2 regions of the Trichococcus sp. ES5 genome follow, and region 2 is predicted to be linked to the other one. Evidence: predicted binding sites of a transcription regulator. Region 2 holds the regulator's gene; the other holds the start of a gene.
What was found. The regulator LexA, encoded in region 2, represses DNA repair genes until DNA is damaged. The targets are predictions, from matches to a motif close to CNAACANNTGTTNG.

Region 1 (10,931 bases), on a different contig from region 2:
CGAAAGTATTGATTTTGTACGGCGGCGGCAGCGTCAAAAAATTCGGCACCTTCGATCGCGTAGTCGAAGCTTTGGGCAACCGCGAGTGGGCTGAATTCGGCGGCATCGAGGCGAATCCGACCTACGAAACGCTGATACAGGCAGTCGACAAAATTAAAGCGGAAGGCTATGACTACTTGTTGGCAGTCGGCGGCGGCAGCGTTATCGACGGTGTGAAATTCGTTGCGGCAGGTGCGGTGTTCGATGGCAATCCTATTGATATGTTCGGCAGCGGCGTAGGTAAGGGATTGCCAGTCACAAAAGCACTGCCTTTCGGGACTGTATTGACGTTGCCGGCTACGGCATCGGAAATGAACAACAATTCTGTTGTCACTTTTGTGGAAAAGCAAGCGAAAATCAGTTTCGCCAGCCCACATACTTATCCACAATTCTCGATCCTGGAACCGGAAGCGACCTACACGTTACCCAAACGCCAGCTGGCGAACGGTGTCATCGATTCCTTCATCCATGTGATGGAAGCCTATCTGACTTATCCAATCAATGCAAGGGTTCAGGACCGTTGGGCGGAAGGGTTACTGCAGACGTTGATCGAAATCGGCCCGGACGTAGTCGATGAGGACAACCACGACTATGCGATCCGCGCCAACTTCATGTGGACGGCCACGAATGCGCTCAATCGCTTCATTTCCCCAGGTGTTCCGCAAGATTGGTCTACGCACGCTTTGGGACATGAGATGACGTTGGCGTTCGGGATTGACCATGCGCGCACGCTAGCGATTGTGCTTCCGGCGATGATGAAGGTACGCAAGCAGCAGAAGTGGGAAAAATTGCTTCAGTACGCGGAACGGGTGTGGGATATCCGCAGCGATTCCGATCTGACAAGCGATGAAGAAAAAATCGATCTGGCGATCAAAAAGACCGAAGACTTTTTTGTAAGCCTTGGCGCGCCGATCCGTTTCTCTGATGTTGAGCTGGGTGAGAGCGACATTCCCGGTCTTGTGGAAGCACTCGTCCGCCACGAAAAAGAGAATATTTCCGAGCGTGGGGACTTCACAAGTGAAGATGCAAGAGCCGTATATACAGCTGCGCTTTAAAATTATATTTATCCTGTATCAAACTCCCTTTAACCGGGGAGTTTTTTTGTGCATTTTGCTTCTGTTAATTTAACAATTTTAAAAACTAACATAGTGACACTCTGTAATATATGGTAAGATTAAAGAAATAGAGTATCGGAGTGAACAGGAAAGAAGGGTTGCCATTTGGAAAATAACCAGAGCATTTTCGAGACAATCTGCCGGCTGCGTGAAGAAGAGCCCGGTCTGCCTTATCGATTCCAGGATGAGCGGATGGCTGGGCAAAAAGATGTACTGTACGTCCTTGCATCCGAAGGGATTCCTTTTTGGCGCAAAGAGGATTTGGCGAAGGAATGCTGCGGCATCCTGAAAGACCTTGTCAATAAAGAAGACACCATATTGACAGATCCTGTCCTGCGTCATTTTCTGGAGCATTATCCAATCTGCAGTTACTTCATTGAATTGCGCGAAAGAGTACGGATTACTTTGGAAGCGGAAACAAGTTCGCGGGAGCGGTTGTTCCACCTCGGCATGCGCCTGGCCCGTAGCGGCACCGATCCGGAACAGGTGAAGTTGGGCATCATTCTTTTGGGCTTCTTTCCATATGATACAACCAAGCAGATTATGCGCGTCTTGGGTTATCACAGTGAGTACACCCTTTACGTGCTCGAGAGCATCCAATACGTTTTTCCCATGCAGAACAATTTCATTTTCGAATTGGCTAAGCACACAGTCGGTTACGGGAAGCTAGCAGCCATGTTCTTGCTGAAGCCAGTCAGATGGGAGCAGCAGCATTGGATGATGCACGAAGGTATCAAGAGCGATTTCCTCGCCAACATCTATACCAATCTCTGCATCCAGAAAACCGATATGCGCGCCTATTTCAAAAAGACGGAAATCACGGCCGCCAATTTCACGGATTTCGCCTACCTCATCTGTTATGCCGACTACAACAATGATAGTTTGACCATCGATGCCCAACTTGATTTCCTATATAAGTTCATCGAAAAGCGTGATTTTGCGAAAAACTTCATCGATCTTGGCGCGCTCGTCAGCATCTGGTATCAAGTCGTCGACTTTTGGCAACAGGATTACGACTTCATCAGTCAAAACGAGACGAAGTACCGCCGCACCAAAACCATGTGGGATACCCGCATCGCCCGTTACGAAAAGTTGGTGCATAAAGTGGAGAGTTTCCTTCATCAACCAAAATGGCGCCATATCGTCTACCAGGAAATTTCCGCTCCGAACGAATCGGATAACCTGATCATGAAGGTACTCGTCTATCTGAATATGCATCCCGATTTTCCGGCTTTCATGGAAGTGTTGAGCCGGCAACCGTTGGGATTCAACATGCTTGATTTCTTTCTGAAAATCAATCCCGAATTCTATTTCGACGATGTCTGCGAATACTTAGAAGCGATCCTGAATCCGGATATTTACGCGCTTCCCTTAGAGATCGAAGAACCGGAAAATCCGAGCGTTACGGATCTGATGCGCGCCGACGAATGGTTGCTGCGCCTATTCGAAGTGATGAGCGAGAAACGCAAATACAATGAAGTCTGGTGTATCCGCGGTATCCATTACCGCCATGCCGGTGTACGCAAAAAAGCGGTCCAAGTATTGCTGCAGAACCGAAAAAAATGGTCTGACCAGGTGGAACGCGAACTACAGATTGCACTTGAGAAGGAGCCGAACAGCAATCTGAAGAGGCAAATCAACAGACTGCTGCAACCTGAAAATCAGAAAGACAAAAAGGAAAGCCGATATCTGAAGTCGAAGCAGCCGCCATTGAGCTATGCCCATACGGATAAGGAATTGGTGCATACCTACATCGCCGGCACGCAGTTTCATGAACTGAGCGGCGTCGCTGATTTCCTGAAACCGGGAGACCTGCTGCAACTCGTCCGCGAGACCGATAATGCTTATGATGCGAATGCCATCGCCGTTGCGACGCAAGCCGGCTACATGTTGGGTTACGTGCCACGATCAGAGAATGCTGTTCTGGCGAATCTGATCGATGCCGAGGAGCGTCTTTACGCAATCCTTGAATCACCGACAGTTGAGATGGAACGGCCGAAAATCACGATTGTCCTGAAACGTACTTTTTTCCAAGCGCAACCGAACGGGGAAGGCCAAGGCATCATCCTGCCGTTCCCACCACCCAAGAAAAAGAAATACGAATAAGAAAAAGAAAAGCGGAACGAAGAGGAACACCGAAAGAACAGGGTGTTCCTCTTTTTGCGCGGAAATGAACTTGACTATTTCGCGGGAAAGTCGAAAATGGGAAGAGAGCATTAAATTGACAGAAGGGGGAGCAAATATATGAATTTTGGGAAACTGTTGGGGACTTTGATTGTGGCATTCATCGGAGGCTGGGCTGGGATCCGTTTCCGCGTGCCGGCCGGAGGGATGATCGGTTCGCTGATCGCAGTCGCCATCTACAATTATTTTTCGCAGATGGGCTATATGCCGGCCAATCTGAAGATCATCGGTCAGATCATCATCGGCGGGACCATCGGCATGAACTTCACGAAAAGCAGCTTGGCCGAAATGAAACAGGTGTTTTTCCCTGCCGTTACTTCCGTACTGATTTTGTTGACGGTCGGAGTGATTGCGGGCTACATCCTGCACAAAGTGGCTGGAATCGATCTGATCACGGCCTTGCTTGGGACTTCACCGGGCGGATTGACGGATATGACCATCCTGGCGGCGGCTTTTGAGGCGGACACGATCGTCGTCTCCTCCATCCATCTCGTCCGGCTATTCTCTGTCATACTGTTGATGCCGATCTTTGTCCGATTCATCAGCACGTACATAAATAAATAAAAGTGGCCGTTTCGAAGAATCGGACAAGCGCAACAAAAAAGCGACGCCGTTTGTCCGATAACCGTGAAGAATCGGACAACTACACGCCAATTGGATCATTGTTTGTCCGATAACCGGAAAGAATCCGACAACCAAATGCCGACTGGACCACTGCTTGTCCGATAAGCGCGAAGAATCGGACAACTACACGCCAATTGGATCATTGTTTGTCCGATAACCGGAAAGAATCGGACAACCAAATGCCGACTGGCTCATTGCTTGTCCGATAAGCGCGAAGAATCGGACAACCGCAACAAAAAAGCGACTGTCTCCAAGAGACGGCCGCTTTTTTTGACTGAAGCAACTATTGTTATTCGTATTTCTTCAGGAAGAACAATCCCAGCGTACCCAGACCGGTATGTGAGCTGATTGTGGAACCGATTGTGTTCACATAGATGCGGCGCGGATGGAAATGCTCTTCGATGTATTGACGCATTTCCTCTATTGCTTCAGCATCGTCGCTATGGCAAAGAAAGACGTTCTGTTCCTGGATCATATCCGCTTCATCGTGCAAGCGTTCGTACATCCGATTCATGACTTTTTTGCGTCCGCGTAGTTTTTCGACGGGAACCAATTCACCGTTGATGACTTCCAATAAAGGTTGGATATTCAGCAATCCTCCAAAAAAGGCGCTGGACTTCGAAAGCCGCCCGCCATCAGCAAGGTAGTTCAGATCCTTGACGGTGAAAAGGGATACGACATTGGCAGCCGTGAAACGGACACGTGATTCGATCTCATCCAAAGTAAAACCTGCTTCGCGCATTTCGATTGCTTCGACGACCGACAAGCCTTCACCGGCAGAAGCGCTCATGGAGTCGACCAACCTCAGATCAAAGTCCGGGAACTCCTCTTTCAGTTGCTGATAAGCCAAGTTGGCTGCTTGGTAGGTGCCGGAAAGTTTAGCCGAAAGGGAGATGTAGATGCCTGATTCGCCGGCTTCGGCCGCTTTCCGGAAACCGGAAAGGAATTTTTCCAAGGACACTTGACTCGTTTTCGGGTGGCCGCCGCGTCCAATCATTTCATAGACTTTGTCGGCTTGTATTTCGATCATATCTTCGTATTCGCCTGTATCCAGCAGAGTGGTCAACGGGAAGACTTCCACATCATTTTCCTGCAGATAAGCATAAGCCAGATCACAAGCACTATCGGTAAATATTTTCATCAGTAACGCCTCCTCTAGCGCGAGTTTCATCACGGGATATTCCGTGGACTACTCTACATTATAACATGTTTCATCCGTTTGGAAAATGTCAGCGCTACGACTTCGTGAAGCGGACTGGAGCCGCTGCAAAAACAAAGGCTCAACCATTCTCTTCGCCCAGTTCCTCTTTGATCAGCAGCGCCGTCTTTTCCGGAATACCCAACGCTTTGATGTCTTCATAGCTGGCTTCGCGGATGCTCTTCATCGTTTTGAAATGCTTCAGGATCTTCGTGCGGGTTTTCGGTCCGACACCTTCAATCTGGTCCAATTGCGAAGCGATGCTGTTCTTGGCGCGCACTTGGCGATGGAAAGTGATCGCGAAGCGGTGGACCTCTTCTTGGATCCGCTGCACGAGATGGAAAGCCTGACTGTTCGGATTGAGTTCAACGATTTCATCCTTCTCGCCGAAGATGAGCGAAGAAGTCTTGTGCTTCGTGTCCTTGACCATGCCCGCTATCGGGATGTCCAATCCGAGCTCATCCTCCAGCACTTCCTTGGCGGCATGCACCTGGACTTTGCCGCCGTCCATCAGGATCAGATCCGGCATGGCGCGGCCTTCGCGCAGCAAACGGCTATAGCGGCGGCGGATGACTTCCTGCGTCGTCGCGAATTCATTGCTGCCTTCGACCGTCTTGATTTTGTATTTCCGGTAGTTTTTGCGTTCAGGTTTGCCGTCCCGGTAGACGACCATCGCCGAGACCGGATTGGTTCCCTGGATGTTCGAATGGTCGAACGACTCGATAACCTCCAGATATTCGATGCCGAGCGCCTCGGAAAGTTCCTGAATGGCGCCGACCGTCTTGTGGGTGTCGCGTTCGATCAGCATGAACTTCTCAGTCAGCGCCAGTTCGCTGTTCGTGATCGCCAGTTCAAGGATACTGCGCTTGCTGCCGCGGACAGGGGTGTGCACTTTTGTTCCCAGCGCTTCCTGCAGCAATTCCGTGTCGACGCCTTTCGGTACGAGGACTTCCTGCGGCAAAATATGGTTGGGATCCTGATAGAACTGCATGATGAAGGAAGCCAGCTCTTCTTCAGGCGTGTCGTAGCAAGGGAAGAGGGCGGCTTCGCGTTTGATGATCGAGGATTGGCGCAGCAGGAAAACCTGGATCGACAGCCAGCCTTTGTCCATATGGAAGGCGAAGACGTCGCGGTTCGTGTAGTCGCGGGACATGACCGTCTGTTTCTCGACAGTCGCCTCGATGTAGCTGATCTGGTCGCGGTAATCGGCAGCCTGTTCGAAATTCAGACTGTCGGCGGCACGGTGCATTTTTTCGCGCAGATCCTTTTTGATTTCCTTGACATCGCCGTTCAGGAATGCGGCGATGCGTTTGATCTGGGCATTGTATTCCTCTTTTGACACCTCGTGGTCGCAGCAGCCGATGCATTGGCCCATATGGTAATACAGGCAGGCGCGTTTGGAATTCTTGGCGCACTTGCGCAGCGGATAGATCTTCTGGATGAATTCCTGCGTTTCGGTCGCAGCGTAGACGTGCGGATAGGGACCAAAGTAGATACCGCCGTCATCCTCGACCGTCGAAGTGATGAGAAGCTGCGGATCTTTTTCGTTCGTGACCTTCAGATAAGGATACATCGTCCCTTGCTTCAGCTTGATATTGTATTTGGGCTGGTAACGCTTGATCAGGTTGATCTCCAGCAGCAGCGATTCCTTGTTCGTTTTGGTTACGATCGTTTCGAAACGGTCAATGTCCGCGACCAGCAGCTGCGTCTTACCTTCATGCTTGCTGTGGAAGTACGATTTTACGCGGTTCTTCAGATTTTTGGCCTTGCCGATGTAGATGATTTCGTCATCCTTGTCCCGCATGATGTAGCAGCCGGGCAAGTCGGGCAGCAGCGCTAATTTTTGGTTGATTTCTTCTCTGCTCATCCGTTTCAATCCTTTTACTTTTCGTTGAGAATAGTATACCATGAATGGAAACATACGTTCAGTCGTTTGATTCTGAACGCAGTCATTTTGGGGACGATAACCGCCTCTCCAGCAAGGAAGTGCAAACAATGTGATCAAGCAAATAAAATATGAAAAGTGGCAGCGTCAAACCGCTCTCTTTCTGGGCAGCCAGACGATTTCCCTGTTCGGCTCGTCGCTTGTCCAATACGCGATATTCTGGTACCTGACCTTGGAAACGCAATCCGGCGTCATCATGACCTTATCGACCAGCTTCGGCTTTCTGCCAACTTTCTTCATCTCGCCGTTCGCCGGGGTGTGGGCCGACCGCTATAACCGGAAGCGCCTGATCATCCTTTCCGACGGCATCACCGCGCTCTCGACATTGGTGCTGGTCCTGCTGTTTTTGGCCGGGCAGCGTTCCATCTGGATCCTGTTGGCGACATCGGCCATCCGCGCATTGGGTGCGGGCATCCAGATGCCGGCGGTCGGCGCCATACTGCCGCAGGTCGTCCCTGAAAAGGAGCTGACCCGGATCAACGGGCTCAACGGCAGCATCCAAGCTGTCGTCATGCTGGTTTCGCCGATGATCAGCGGCGCGCTTTACCAATTTGCGCCGATGGAAGGTATCTTCCTGATCGATATCGTGACAGCGGCTTTGGCGATCGCCATCCTCGTGTTCTTCCTTAAAGTCCCTACGCATGAAAAAGCCAGCCGGGAACAAGTCAGCAATTACCTGCAGGACATGATGCTAGGCTTCAGCTATATCCAAAATCATACTTTTATCAAAAGGCTGTTCCTCTATTTTTCGCTTGCCTTCTTCATGGCAGCACCGGTGTCGTTCCTGTCACCGCTGCAGGTTGCGCGCTCGTTCGGCGACGACGTCTGGCGCTTGACGGCGATCGAAATCGCCTTTTCGATCGGGATGATCGGCGGCGGCCTCTGGATCGCGTCATGGGGCGGCTTCAAGAACCGGATCCATTCCATCGCTTTTGCGATCGGGGCCATGGGCTTGTGCACCTTCGGGATGGGCGTGATTCCGAATTTCTGGATTTACCTTTTCCTGATGGGTCTCGTCGGTCTCGTTATCCCGCTCCTGAACGCTCCGAGCATGACGCTGCTGCAGGAAAAGGTCGAGGAAGATTTCCTCGGACGCGTCTTCGGCATCCAAAGCATGGTTGCTAGTTCGATGATGCCGCTGGGGATGCTGATTTTCGGACCGCTGGCAGACCGGATGGCGATCGAAATCCTGATGGCTGTATCGGGCCTATTCCTGATGGTCGTGGCCTTCTTCGCCATCCGCGACCGGGTCCTGCTTGAAGCAGGCAAACCCGAACCTTCGGACACCGGAAAAGAATCAAACTAAAGACTGGAGCTGCCGTATTCGGCAGCTCTTTTTTATGGTTGTCCGATACTTTATGTTAATCGGACAAGCAGCATCCGCAGCGCAAGACGAGCAGCAAAGCATGAATGTCGGCAAACCACAAAGAAGAACCCATCCTAAAATCGGACGGGTTCTTCTTAAGTTAATCAGTTTACAAACCGCATTTCAGCTGTGCGCCGCAGTTGGTACAGGTGTTGCAGCCGCCCAGATCTTCGACCGTCCCTTGACGGCAGATCGGGCAAGTGTCGCCGATTTCGTTGCCGATTGTGACGTCGGTAGCTTCGAGATTGGCTATCGAATCAACCAGGAAAGTCTTGTCCTTGTTGATTTTGACGTGCTCTTTCTCTTCCTCGAGCTTGCCTTCCTCATCCCAGACATTTTCTTCGGCTTTCAGCGTCAGTACCTGGGAATCACGGCTGCCGTCCACATAGACTGTTCCGCCTTTGGCACCGCCCAAGTAAAGGCGCTCATAGATCTTTTCGACCTGATCGACAGTGTAGCCTTTCGGTGCGTTCACCGTTTTCGAAATGGAGCTGTCGACCCAGCGTTGGATCGTTGTCTGCACATCCACATGCTCTTCAGGCGCAAGTGTCATGGCAGCCACGAAGTAATCAGGAAGGTTCTTCGCATCGGCATCCGGATGGCGATCCAGATATTCTTGGACGATATCCGCCTTCACTTCGATGAATTTGCCGAGGCGTCCGCTGCGGTAATACGTGAATGAGAAGTAAGGCTCGAGTCCGGTGGAAACACCGGCCATCGTCCCGGTCGATCCGGTAGGTGCCACCGTCAACAAGTGCGAGTTACGGATGCCATATTTCAGGACACCTTCGCGGATGTGTTCAGGCATTTTTTTCATGTAGCCTGTATTGATGAAACGTTCGCGCAGGATCTGCGTCTCTTTACCGCTCTGTCCGACCAGGAACGGGAAGCTGCCGCGCGTTTTCGCCAACTCGATGCTTTCCTCGTAGGCCGCCACAGCGATCGTTTCGAATACTTGATCGATCAGCTGCAGGCTTTCCAGTGAACCGTAACGGACGCCGCAATAGATCAGCATGTCGGCCAAGCCCATGATCCCCAAGCCGATCCGACGTTCGCCAAGCGCTTGTTTTTTGTTTTCCTCCAGGAAGTAAGGAGTGGAGTCGATGACATTGTCCTGCATATGGATGCCGATGCGGACGGTCTGCTCCAATTTGGCGAAATCGACCATCTGCAGATCCTTGTTGACCATTTCAGCCAAGTTTACAGCGGCCAGATTACAGACGGAATAAGCTGCCAGTGGCTGTTCACCGCAAGGATTGGTCGCGACGACCTTTTGACCATAAGCTGTTGCGTTCGTCATCTTGTTGGCATTGTCGATGAAGAAGATGCCAGGCTCCGCCGCATAAGTGGCGCAGACATTGATCAGCCGCCACAATTCACGGGCTTTGACGGTCCGGTAGGTGCGGACAGCATTGCCGGTAGCTTCCCATTCGCGGACATCGCCGCAGTTGGTCCATTCGGCATCATAGTGCGCCATCGCGTCCGCGTCGTAATGTTCGACATCCGGGAAACGCAGTGCATATTCCTCACCCCGCATCACTGCGTCCATGAAGTCGTCGGTGATGCAGACGGAGATGTTGGCGCCGGTCAGGAATTCAGGATTGTTGACGCTGTAGGTGCCCCCATCGCGCAATTTCTTCTCGGATTCATGGATGACCGATGCATCAAATCCGCCATGCCCCGGGATGTGTTTATAGTTGACAATACCTGTGTACATGTTGATTTCTTTAGGTGAAAATGGTTTGAAATGCAGCTTCTCCTTCGCCAACATGCGGATCTGTTCATCTTCGAAGTTTTCGATAATGTAGCGAAGGATGCGTGGATTTTGCATTTTCGAAATGATGAACTCAAAGATATCCGGATGCCAGTCGGCCAACATAATCATCTGGGCACCACGACGGGAACCGCCTTGTTCGACTAAATGCGTCAGCTTGGCGATGTCATCCATCCAGGAGACGGATCCGGAAGAGCGGCCATTGACGCCTTTTACGATTGTATGGCGCGGGCGCAATGTCGAACCGTTTGAACCGACGCCTCCGCCACGGCTCATGATTTCCATGACTTTCTTGCGGTGATCGGAAATACCGCCGCGCGAATCGGGCACGAAAGGCATGACATAACAGTTGAAATAAGTGACATCGGTACCCGATCCGGCGCCGTAGAGCACGCGTCCGGCCGGGATGAAATTCAAGGCTTTTTGTTCTTCATAGAATTTCAGGAAAGCTTCATGGCGCAGTTCCGGCGTGATTTCTACATCAGCCAAGCCATGAGCATTACGCATCGCAATCTGTTCGTAGAAAAGCTCCAGCGGTTTGTCCAACGTCAGAATCCGGCGCGTCACGATGCCGCCTTCCTCGACTTCGAAATCATCGATGTTGTGCTGGTACTCCGCGGAAACTCTGATGCGGGCCGTCTGTTCCTTAGGGTTGATGGAGAGTATGGTGCCGGTTCCTCGAGTTG
Region 2 (10,931 bases):
AGACTGCTGTATATGTCCGCTTCCGATTTCTCCGGCAGGTCGCCCAACACATCCGCCTTCAACCGCCGCAACATAAAGGGTTTGGCTGTTTTCGAAATATCTTCGAGTGGCATTTTTTTGAATTCCTGCAATTTTGGAAATAACCCAGGCAGGATCAATTGGAATATCGCCCAAAACTCCGTTACGCTGTTCTCGATCGGCGTACCGCTCAATGCTATGTTGACTCGGGCGTTCAATTTCGCAATGGCACGGAACGTCTTGGTGTTATAGTTATTGACGTACTGGGATTCATCCAGAATCATCGCATAGAAATCACACTTTTGATAAGATTCGATGTCCTGACGGAAACTTTGATAAGATGTGATTGCGATACCGCTCTCCGGCAGTTGGGACAATTGCTCTTCCCGTTCCTTTTTCACGCCGCTGATGACGCTGATCTGAAGCAAAGGTGCGAATTTCTGGAATTCGTACTTCCAGTTGTATATCAGCGAAGCCGGAGCGATCACGAGAGCAGGTTTATTTTCGTTTTTGCCTTCTTCTACTTCACTGAGCAAGAAGGTGATCAGCTGTAGCGTCTTACCGAGTCCCATTTCATCAGCCAAAATACCACCCAAACCATAGTTGGCAAGGAACTTTAGCCATTTGAAGCCGGTCGCTTGATAGGGACGCAAATCCGCTTGCAACGATTTCGGCAGTTCAGCGGGAAACTCATCCGGGTGCTTGATGAAATGATAAAGTTCATTAAGGAAAGCTTGACTGCCTACCTCAGGGTTCAAGTCATTGATTTCTTTTTCAAGCGTCAGGCTTTTTATCATCGGCATGGACAGAATCCCCTCACGAACTTGTGACTCATCTTTGATCAACGAAAGGAAGCGATTCATCTCCCTCATTGTTTCCGTCTCCAAAGACAATATTCGCCCGTCCTCCGTCTTGTAATAGGCGTCATTTTTTTTTAAACTGTTCAGTAATTTGTCTATTTCATTATCCGAAATTCCGTCAACATCAAAACGAATATCCAAAAAAGAATCCCTTGTTCTGCGTTGGACTGAAGTTGACACGACTGTGTCCTCGACTACCAGGTTCTGCAGATCCGGACTTAATTCCACTTCAGCATAGCGGCGCAATGTTGGTACTTTTCTGTAAAGAAAGCTGAATAGGTCGATATCTTTTGCAGCCAGGAAAGATATTTGGTTCTCGATGATGTTGAATTCCAAAGCTTCCAACACCTGCAGGATTCTCTCTTCCGCTATTGTGTCTCTGATCAAGAATTGGGAAGCCGTTTTGGCAGCGCGGTTTTGATTGAAGACTGTTTCTCCGTATTTGAATAAAATTTCCCCTTTTATCCGTTTTGTCGGGCCGCGGAAATGGATTGAGACAGTCAATGGTTCATCGATGATGTTACGTTCCAGTTCATCGCTGAAGTGCACTGTTCCGATCTGTTTCAACAACGGGATAACGTAGGTCAGCAAATCCGATACATCGGACTCTTCGACTCCGATCACATCTGAATCCTCAAAACGTTTCTCAAAAAAAGAGAGGTATCCTAACAGTTTATGCTGTTGCGCACTGAGCGGATGGATTTTGTTGGCTTCGATTAACCAGTCGTACTCCAATAGATGAGTAATGTTGTCGCGCTGGATGCGAAGCTCTATTCCTCTGCCTTTTTTTCCCAACAGGAATTGATAACCCGGTTTTTCGGGACTGATCTGTACATCCGGATATGTATCATCACCGTCAATCCATTCCACCCTGCCGGTTTGGATTAAATCTTCCAAAAGGGAGTGCGCTGAACTCGGCGGAATAATCAGATAGGAATCCAATTTTCTGGCCGTGACATTCAACAATTGCTTGTTCAACGCCGCGGGTTGCTCTTCCAACAATTTATGCAGTCGATGGATGATGGCTTGGTCCGATTCTTGTATCTTCACAGACCGAAAGTCGATCGCATCTCCAAGACGGTAATCCCATTTTTCTTGTTTGGTGAATTGTTCCGTAAATTGTTCTATATTTGTAACCATATACGATTTATCAATCCCTGCACGCAAGGAAAGAGCTAATACATGTTCACCTGTGTTTTGCATCAGATTATTTGGTTTCATGCGGAGAATCTGCAGCGTATACTGCACTAAAAAATCAGCTCGGGTCGTCAGGCTCTGGGCACCTTTATTTTCTTGGAAGAAAATCTGCGTCAAGTCATTCACAAATTCCTGACCGGCAGCTTCTGCATCTACCTGAAACTGCTCTGCACTGCTTTCCGTCAAAATTCGGGTGCCGCATTTCTCTTTCAGATATAATTCAACAGCGATCGTATGCTTGCAATACTGATGGTTTTTCCAGTATTTACACTGGCATAGATCCTGTTCTCTGGCTGTACCATCTAAGGTGACATGATACATTTTACTGCCGAGCACTTCACAATGCCAAACCTGAGTGTGGAAATCCGGTTGTACGGATAGCACACGGTCCTCATTCACATATTCGCGTCCCTCTTGTATCAACTTGTCCGGCATACTCCATTTCACGCTATCACTTCCTCTGTTTCTTGCTGTCCACTCTTTATTGTACTGCAATTCCGTCGAAAAATATACCTTCTTCCCCATTGACGCTTGCCGGAGATGAATATTTAGCTTGAAATATTACACAAACTATCACATACTAATTAGCATAATGCTAAAGCAAAAGGAGACCTGTCATGTTTTTTAAAGCAGTTGTTAACATTGTGAGATTTCTGGTCTGGATAGTGAACGGCAAGACCGAAATCCAAAACAAAGAGTACATTCCAAAGGATACAGTCTTCATCCTTGCAGCACCCCACAGAAGTCTGCTGGATCCAGTTTTTATTTCTTTTGGTGTTTACCCGCATATCTTTTCCTCAATGGCGAAGCAAGAGCTTTTCAAGGGGAAATTTATCACCTGGGTACTCACTCATGTGAACGCGTTCCCTGTCAATCGTGAAAACCCGGGTCCGAGTGCACTGAAACAGCCTGTTTCCATCCTGAAAGAAGGAAAAACCAATCTGCTGATTTTTCCGACCGGATCGAGACATTCCGCCGAAATCAAAGGTGGGACTTCATCCATAGCCAAATTGGCCAATGTACCGATCCTCCCAGTTGTCTATCAAGGCCCGCTCACATTCAAAGATCTTATTTTGAAACGCAAAAAAGCGACAGTCCGCTTCGGCAAGCCCATATACCTGCCGAAGGAAAAGCGGATCTCCAGAGAAGAATTGGCGGCCTACGACGAATTGCTCGGGACTACTTTCCGTCAGTTGGATCAGGAAATCGATCCGAACTTTGTGTATGTAGCGAAATAAATCAGCTGATGTTTGATGTCAAGTATGCAGCAGCTTTCAAAAAAAAAACAGCACCGGAAAATTTCCGGTGCTGTTTTTTGGCATTGCTGCCGATTCGTTTGGTCAATCGTTCATTGACTGGAGCATGTACATGTCATAATAGGTTCCCCGCTTGGCGATCAGTTCTTCATGTGTGCCTCTTTCGATGACGCGCCCTTTGTCCAGCACTAGGATCAGGTGAGCATCCCTGATGGTCGACAAACGATGTGCGATCGCAATCGTTGTTCGGCCTTCACGCATCTTGCGCATGCTTTCTTGGATCAACAGCTCCGTTTCGGTGTCGATATTGGCCGTTGCCTCATCGAGGATGAGCACTTTTGGATCCCGTAAAATCGTACGGGCAAACGAAATCAATTGACGCTCGCCGCTTGAATAGCTGGCTCCTCGTTCAATCACTTTTGCGTGGTAACCTCCGGGAAGCGACTCGATGAATGAATCAGCATGCACAAACGCAGCCGCAGCCTCTATTTCCCGATCGGTGTAGTCCTTATTCATCAATCGGATATTATGCGAGATGTCGCCGTAGAAGAGGAAAGAATCCTGAAGGACCAAACCTATTTTCGAACGGATTTCCTCGATTGGATATGCCTTTATCGATTTCCCATCAATCAAAATTTCGCCCTTCTCGAATTCGTAAAAACGCAACAAGACATTGATGATCGAGCTTTTACCGCTGCCGGTATGTCCAACCAACGCTACCGTTTCACCCGGATTGGCTGTAAAGCTGATGCCTTTCAGCACATCCTGTTTCCCGTCATAAGAGAAAGAAACATCTTTAAATTCGATTCTGCCCTGACTGATCTCCAATTCCGAATCTGCGGGTTGATTTGGCGCCAATTCGGCGTTATCCAATACACTCAGGACCCTGGAACTGGAGACGATACCGTCCTGCAGGGCGCTGAGGTTGTCCATCATCATTCCCATAGGACGGAAGAAATTTTGAATATAGGTAGTGAATGCATAAATGACCCCCAACTCCACAACGCCGTTCAAAGTCTGGTAGCCAAATAACCAAAGGACAATCGCCAAAGCAATTGCCTGCAATAGGTTGACGACCGGCATCAACATCAAAGCATTCATCTGGACCATCGCTACGCGACCTTTACTGTAATCATCATTGATTGCATCAAATTCTGCGCGCAGACGTTTTTCTTGGCGGAACTGCTGAATGATTGCCATACCGGAAATGGATTCATTTAATTTCGTATTCAGCTGGCTCAGTCTTTCACGCATCGTCCGGTAGACACGTGTGCTGTATTTTTGATAATACCAAATCAGACCTGCCATTATCGGGACAAAAACGATGAAGAGCAAGGAAATCTGCTTGTCCAATGTCCACATTGCGATGAACACGGTAATGATGCTGAAAATCCCTTCTGCCAAAGCCAAAAACACATTCCAGAATTCTTTGATGGTTTCTGTGTCATTGGTGACGCGAGACACAATCGAACCAGCTGGAGTTGTATCATAATAACGCATCCCCAATTGATTGATTTTACGGAAAACAGCATTTCGGATATTCTCGACAGTTTGTTCGGATGCCATGCTGAATATATAACGCTGCAGATAAGTGACTAACATCTTCAGCAGTATGGATCCCAGATAGGCCATCGCAAAAAACAGACTGATATTGGTCGTGACATCGCCCACAGCCAGATAATCATCCATATAAATTTGGATGATTCGCGGGGCCACAACATTCACCAACGATAACGCGATACTGAAAAGCAAGGCGATGAAAAATTGATAACGAAAAGGATGGGCAAATCGGAAAATTCTTTTGATTACCCGTAGCTGTTCCTTCAATGGAATTGTCTTAGACCATACTGATCCACTCATGCTTCATCCTTCCCTTCCAATTTGGTTTCGAGTTGTTGTTTTTCATACATTCTTCGGTACCAACCATTCAATTCCATTAACTCATGATGAGTCCCGCGTTCGACGATGCGTCCTTCATCAAGAACAATGATTTCATTCGCATGCATCACACTGCTGATCCGATGGGCTGCGATGATTGTTGTCTGGTCGGCTCGTTGTTGCTTGAGTCCCGTCAAGATTGCTTCTTCGGTTTTCGCGTCCACAGCAGATAAAGAATCATCCAAAATAAGCAGTTCTGGTTCGGTGACTAAGGCTCGCGCAATCGCTATCCGTTGTTTTTGCCCACCTGACAGAGAAACACCTCTCTCGCCGACCAGCGTATCGTATCCAGCGGGGAAGCCAAGGATATCATGATGAATGGCCGTCAAGCGCGCTGCCTCCTCCACCTTTTGCTGGCTGATGGATGGATCAGCGAAACGGATATTTTCCCTGACGTCAGAAGAAAACAGAAAGTTGTCTTGGGGAACGTAACCGATTCCGCTCAGCAATGCATCCAATGAATAATCGCGAATATCGAGCCCATTGTAGTTGATGCTGCCTGTATATTGGTCATACTCACGCAACAGCAGACGGAAAATCGTACTTTTGCCCGATCCAGTTCTGCCGACAATCCCTAACGTTTGCCCCCGCTTTAAATGGAAGGTGACATCATGGAGGCTAATTTCTTTGCTGTTTTGATAGTTGAATGAGGATACCTGAAAATCCAAATCGCCTGAAACCACAGTCCGGATGGCATTTTTCTGCTCCTGGATCGTTGATTTTTCCTTCAGAAGCTCATCAATCCTGCTATAACTGGCACTGCCTCGCTCAAGTACATTGAAAAGTCTGCCCACTGCCAACATTGGCCACGCCATCATTCCGATGTAACTGATGAACGAAACCAACTGACCGATACTGATGCTGCCTTCCACGACAAAGCGACCTCCGAATATGATTGTCAGCGCAAATGAAAGCCCCAAAATAAGTTGGATAGCTGGATCAAATAAGGCATCAACCAGATAGACAGATTTATTTTTTGCAACGACATCTTTTGTCATTGCTTCGAAATCACGAATATCCTCTTCTTCTTCACCAAAAGTTTTGATGACTTTGACGCCGGATACGCTCTCTTGCGTTTTGTCATTCAAACTCGAGAAAGCGGCCTGTGCTTTGCGGAATCGTTTATGCATCTTTTGTCCGAGGATTCGTGACACCAACGTCAAAGCCGGCAATGGGATCATAGCAATGAGCGTCAAACGCCAATCGATCAAGAAGAACATCGTAAAGAGCGTGATCCCGCCTGAAGAAATTGAATCTGCCAATGTCAGGATACCTGCGCCAGCGACCATGCGGATGGCATTCAAATCATTCGTCGCATGCGCCATCAGATCGCCTGTCCTGTACTTTTGGAAGAAGACAGCATCCATTTCGGTGAAATGCTTGAACAATCTTGACCGAAGTATCTTTTCCAGTTCTGCTGAAGTTCCCCAAATCTTCATCCGCCAAATATAACGGAAGAGGTACTGCAGCACGCCCGCTATCAATATGATCGCTGTCCACTTCCACAAAGACGCCATCGTTAACGTGCCAAGTGCTATTTCATCGATAATGATTCCGACGATGCGCGGCGATACAACCTGAAGTATAGCCACAATGATCAGGAAAAAGACGCCCACAAAATAGGCTTTCCATTCCTGACGAAAAAACCAACTCAATTTTTTGAAAATACTCACGGATATTTCCCCTTTCTTGCGTTTATTCAGACAAAATAAAAATGTGGAACCGTAAAGATCCACATTTTGTATATTATTTCATTAGTCTATTTCTTTTTCTTTGTTGATTGTGCTTTCATCGAAGCCATAATTTGTTTAACTTTTCTTTCGGATGGTTTTTGACCCATCTGCATCATCATAGAACGCAACATTTCTTCATTGATCGGTGGATTTTCTTCAAAATATTTTACCATATAACGTCTTGCAAGGAAAAATCCGCCAACCGCGCCTATTACTATTCCTAAAATAACCATCATTACCCATGCTGTTGTTGACACGTATTCATCCCCCTTTCCAAAGCATTCATTCATTAATTGTACTAAAGATTATGAGAAAAAGAAATAGCAATCACGGATAAATTTAGCGATTTTTGGAAAACGCTTCAACATTTGCTGGATTTGTGGCAATACTAGGCATATTCTTACATAATTTTCAAAGAACATGCGAACATCTGTTTGATTTTTTGGGGGATTAATGGTATCCTAAACGATATAAATATAGGATTACGGAGATGATGATCTCATGGTTAAAAATAAAGATTCACGCCAAATTGAAGTGCTTCAATACATTTATGAAGAAGTCCAGGAAAAGGGCTACCCGCCGACCGTAAGGGAAATCGGAAATGCGGTAAAACTGTCATCTACATCTACAGTTCATGGCCATCTGTCGCGTCTTGAAAAAAATGGTTTTATCCAGCGGGATCCTACAAAACCCCGTGCGATAGAATTGACCCAAGCAGGTCTGGACAAATTGGGGATCCTATCAGATAAAATGCCGTTGTTGGGTACTGTCACAGCCGGAGCGCCCATACTTGCCGTAGAAGAAGCAACCGACTATTTCCCGGTTCCCCCGGATCTGCAATCCAATGCGGGATCTTTATTCATGTTGAAAATCCGCGGAGAAAGCATGATCGATGCCGGCATCTTCGATGGCGACTCCGTCATTGTCAGAAAACAGAACACGGCTGAAAACGGAGATATCGTCATAGCCATGACGGACGATGATGAAGCGACCTGCAAACGTTTCTACAAAGAAAATAACTACTATCGTCTGCAACCTGAAAATTCGAGCATGGATCCGATCATCCTGGATTCTGTCCTCATCCTGGGTAAAGTAGTCGGCCTGTACCGGAACCACATCATTTAAAGAACAGTCCTCCAACTGACGCAAAAAGGCTGCCAACCGGCAGCCTTTTTGCGTGTCTATGCTTATTTAGGATTGCTTCTCTTAGTATTCCATCAGCGTGAAGATGTCATACCCTTGGATCAGATCTCTGCCCTTTAAATCCAGCAACTCGATCAAGAACGCCAAGCCCACAACTTCTCCGCCTAATTTTTCAACCAATTCTATAGTCGCGGCTGTAGTGCCGCCAGTAGCCAACAAATCATCACAGACCAGCACTTTATCGCCAGGCAAGATGGCGTCTTGATGCAGTTGCAATGTCGCTTTCCCGTATTCCAGCCCGTAGGATACTTCTACTGTTTCGCGGGGCAATTTGCCTTTTTTGCGGGCCATCGCGAATCCGCAGCCTAATTCCACAGCCACAGGGCAACCGACCATGAAGCCACGCGCTTCAGGTCCGACTACTTTATCAACATTCAAGTCTTGAGCATATTTCACGATTTCCTTGATTGAATAACGATAGGCTTCGCCATTTGCCATCAAAGGGGAAATATCGCGGAAAATGATGCCTTGTTCCGGAAAATCTTTTACGTCAGCAATATATTTTTTTAAATCCATTTTTATGTTCCTCCTAATTATTGAACCATCATCTGTTCATTCAACCATTTTGTCAGTTGCGAAAACGGGCTGTAGATGAATATTTTTTCAGCTTCCATTTTCTGCAGGCGATCTTTGTATACTTGTGTATCAGCCAAAGCCCTTTTGACGGGATTCTTGACCTCATTGATGAAACCATTGTCTATTGTAACAAATCCCGCCTCCAAAAACACTTGAATCATGAAAATGGCAAGATTTTTCTTGATTTTTAAATATTCTGCCAAAGCATCTAATCGATTTCTCACGTCGATATCCTTATGCGAACGGATATACTGGTAAAATTTTGCAAACTGGTCTTTAGGAGGAACGCCATCTGCGTATACGCCATTCGATTCATGAGAGACGACATACACATTTTCGAACTGATTACTCTTCAGGAGATTCGCCAAAAGGTTCAGCTTCAAAGGACATTCGAAGAGCACGAGATTCTTGGCGCTGACGGCCTGCAAGGCATCCACTGTATTGTCCGTGAGCAAGGCCGCATTCGAACTGCTTGGAATACGCTCATAAAATTGTTTCATGATGTTGGAAGTCGAAAATAGATACAAGGCATCTTCCACAGCCAATACCGATTCTTGGATGACCGAACTCCTTTTGTCAAAAAACTGAACATGTTTATTTTTAATGTCCCTCAACTGCAGTTGAGGCTTCGCGCTGTCCCGCCAAACATTAATTGAAAGCTCGCCGATTAGGGAAACGACATCCGCTTCATTCAAATGATTGCTGATGCTCCCCTTATTGAAGCCGATCACATCCAGAAAAAGCTCCTTATCCTTGAGCTTGAACTTTAGATGCTTGTTGTCGGCACCGATTTGTCTGATGTCTGTCAAAGGTACATTTTGGAAGCCGAATATCGGCTTCGGATTGTCGGTACCATATGGTTTCAGCAACTCCAATTCCTTCAAAAACGGCAAGGTGACGTCAGCAAGCGGCAAGATGGCGTCTATATAAATGGATTCGCCCAGCACGATTGCATCATGATAGCGAGCAGCATAGTTGTTGATCTTTTCAGAGAAAGCGGCTAAATCAGCAGCAGGAAGACTCATGCCTGCTGCCATTTTGTGCCCACCGAACTTCGTAAGCGAATCCTTTGCATCTGCCAATGCAGCATAAATGTCCAACGCCTCGGTGCTGCGGGCTGACCCTTTCGCGATACCGGTTTTTTCGTCGATATTAAATAATACGGTTGGCCGTCCAAATTCCTCGACCAATTTGCTTGCCACGATTCCGAGAACGCCCTGATGCCAATTCTTGTTGCCTAACACAACAACGTCCGGCAAATTTTCATTCTTCGCCAATTGGATACGGGCTTCTTCATGGATGGACTGAACTATGCTTTGTCTCTCGACGTTTTTTTCCTGAATATAGGCAACTAATTCAGCAATTTTTTCTTCGTCGAATGACAGCATCAATTCAGCGCCCGGACCCGCATCTTCCAATCGACCGACTGCATTCAAACGTGGTCCGATGATGAAACCGATGCTCTCTTCGTCCAAAACAGCCGTATCTATTCCAGCGGCTTCCATCAATGCAGCCAGCCCGAGCCGATGCGCTTGTTTCATGACTTGTAGTCCTTGTTTCACGATCCAGCGATTTTCGCCTGTCAAACTAACAAGGTCCGCAACAGTGCCGATAGCAGCCAGGTCAAGTGATTCAAAGGGCATTTCCCCCAGAAGGGCCGCCGCGATTTTTAGGGCGACGCCAGCTCCGGAAAGATCCGGGAAAGGATAGGACCCGGCAGGATGTTTCGGGTGGATGACAGCATATGCATCAGGTAAGACAGCCGGCAATTCATGGTGATCGGAAACAATGACGTCTACCCCCATTTTTTTTGCCATCGCTATTGGTTCGTGACCGGAAACTCCGTTATCGCAAGTCAGGATCAGTTGCGCCCCGTTTTCGATCAGTTTTTTGAATGCGGCAGCATTTGGGCCGTAACCATCCGTGAAGCGATTCGGCAAATAATAACCGACATTGCCTCCCAACACTTCAATGGTTTCCACGAGTATGCAAGTACTTGTGATGCCATCCGCATCGTAATCACCATAAACAACGATTTCTTCCCCTGATTCAATAGCTTCAGTCAAACGATGGACGGCTTTATCCATATCGTGCAGCAAATATGGATCATGGAATTCCATTTGGGTCCCTTCGACGAATGCTGTGATTTG

Region 1: uvrC (excinuclease ABC subunit UvrC) is a predicted target of LexA. The motif match lies at 7,083-7,096, and genes of this name have one in related genera.

What each region holds. Positions count from the first base shown of each region.
Region 1 covers NZ_FJND01000008.1:22,268-33,198, forward strand. Annotated here, with positions in the region: gene TES5_RS07935 (iron-containing alcohol dehydrogenase) at 1-1,094, shown strand, start outside; gene TES5_RS07940 (HIRAN domain-containing protein) at 1,260-3,260, shown strand; gene TES5_RS07945 (AbrB family transcriptional regulator) at 3,399-3,902, shown strand; gene TES5_RS07950 (DegV family protein) at 4,252-5,103, opposite strand; gene uvrC (excinuclease ABC subunit UvrC) at 5,243-7,027, opposite strand; gene TES5_RS07960 (MFS transporter) at 7,158-8,411, shown strand; gene TES5_RS07965 (vitamin B12-dependent ribonucleotide reductase) at 8,581-10,931, opposite strand, start outside.
Region 2 covers NZ_FJND01000002.1:148,891-159,821, forward strand. Annotated here, with positions in the region: gene TES5_RS02895 (DEAD/DEAH box helicase) at 1-2,522, opposite strand, end outside; gene TES5_RS02900 (lysophospholipid acyltransferase family protein) at 2,693-3,313, shown strand; gene TES5_RS02905 (ABC transporter ATP-binding protein) at 3,416-5,191, opposite strand; gene TES5_RS02910 (ABC transporter ATP-binding protein) at 5,188-6,942, opposite strand; gene TES5_RS02915 (YneF family protein) at 7,029-7,259, opposite strand; gene lexA (transcriptional repressor LexA) at 7,504-8,127, shown strand; gene TES5_RS02925 (adenine phosphoribosyltransferase) at 8,209-8,721, opposite strand; gene recJ (single-stranded-DNA-specific exonuclease RecJ) at 8,739-10,931, opposite strand, start outside.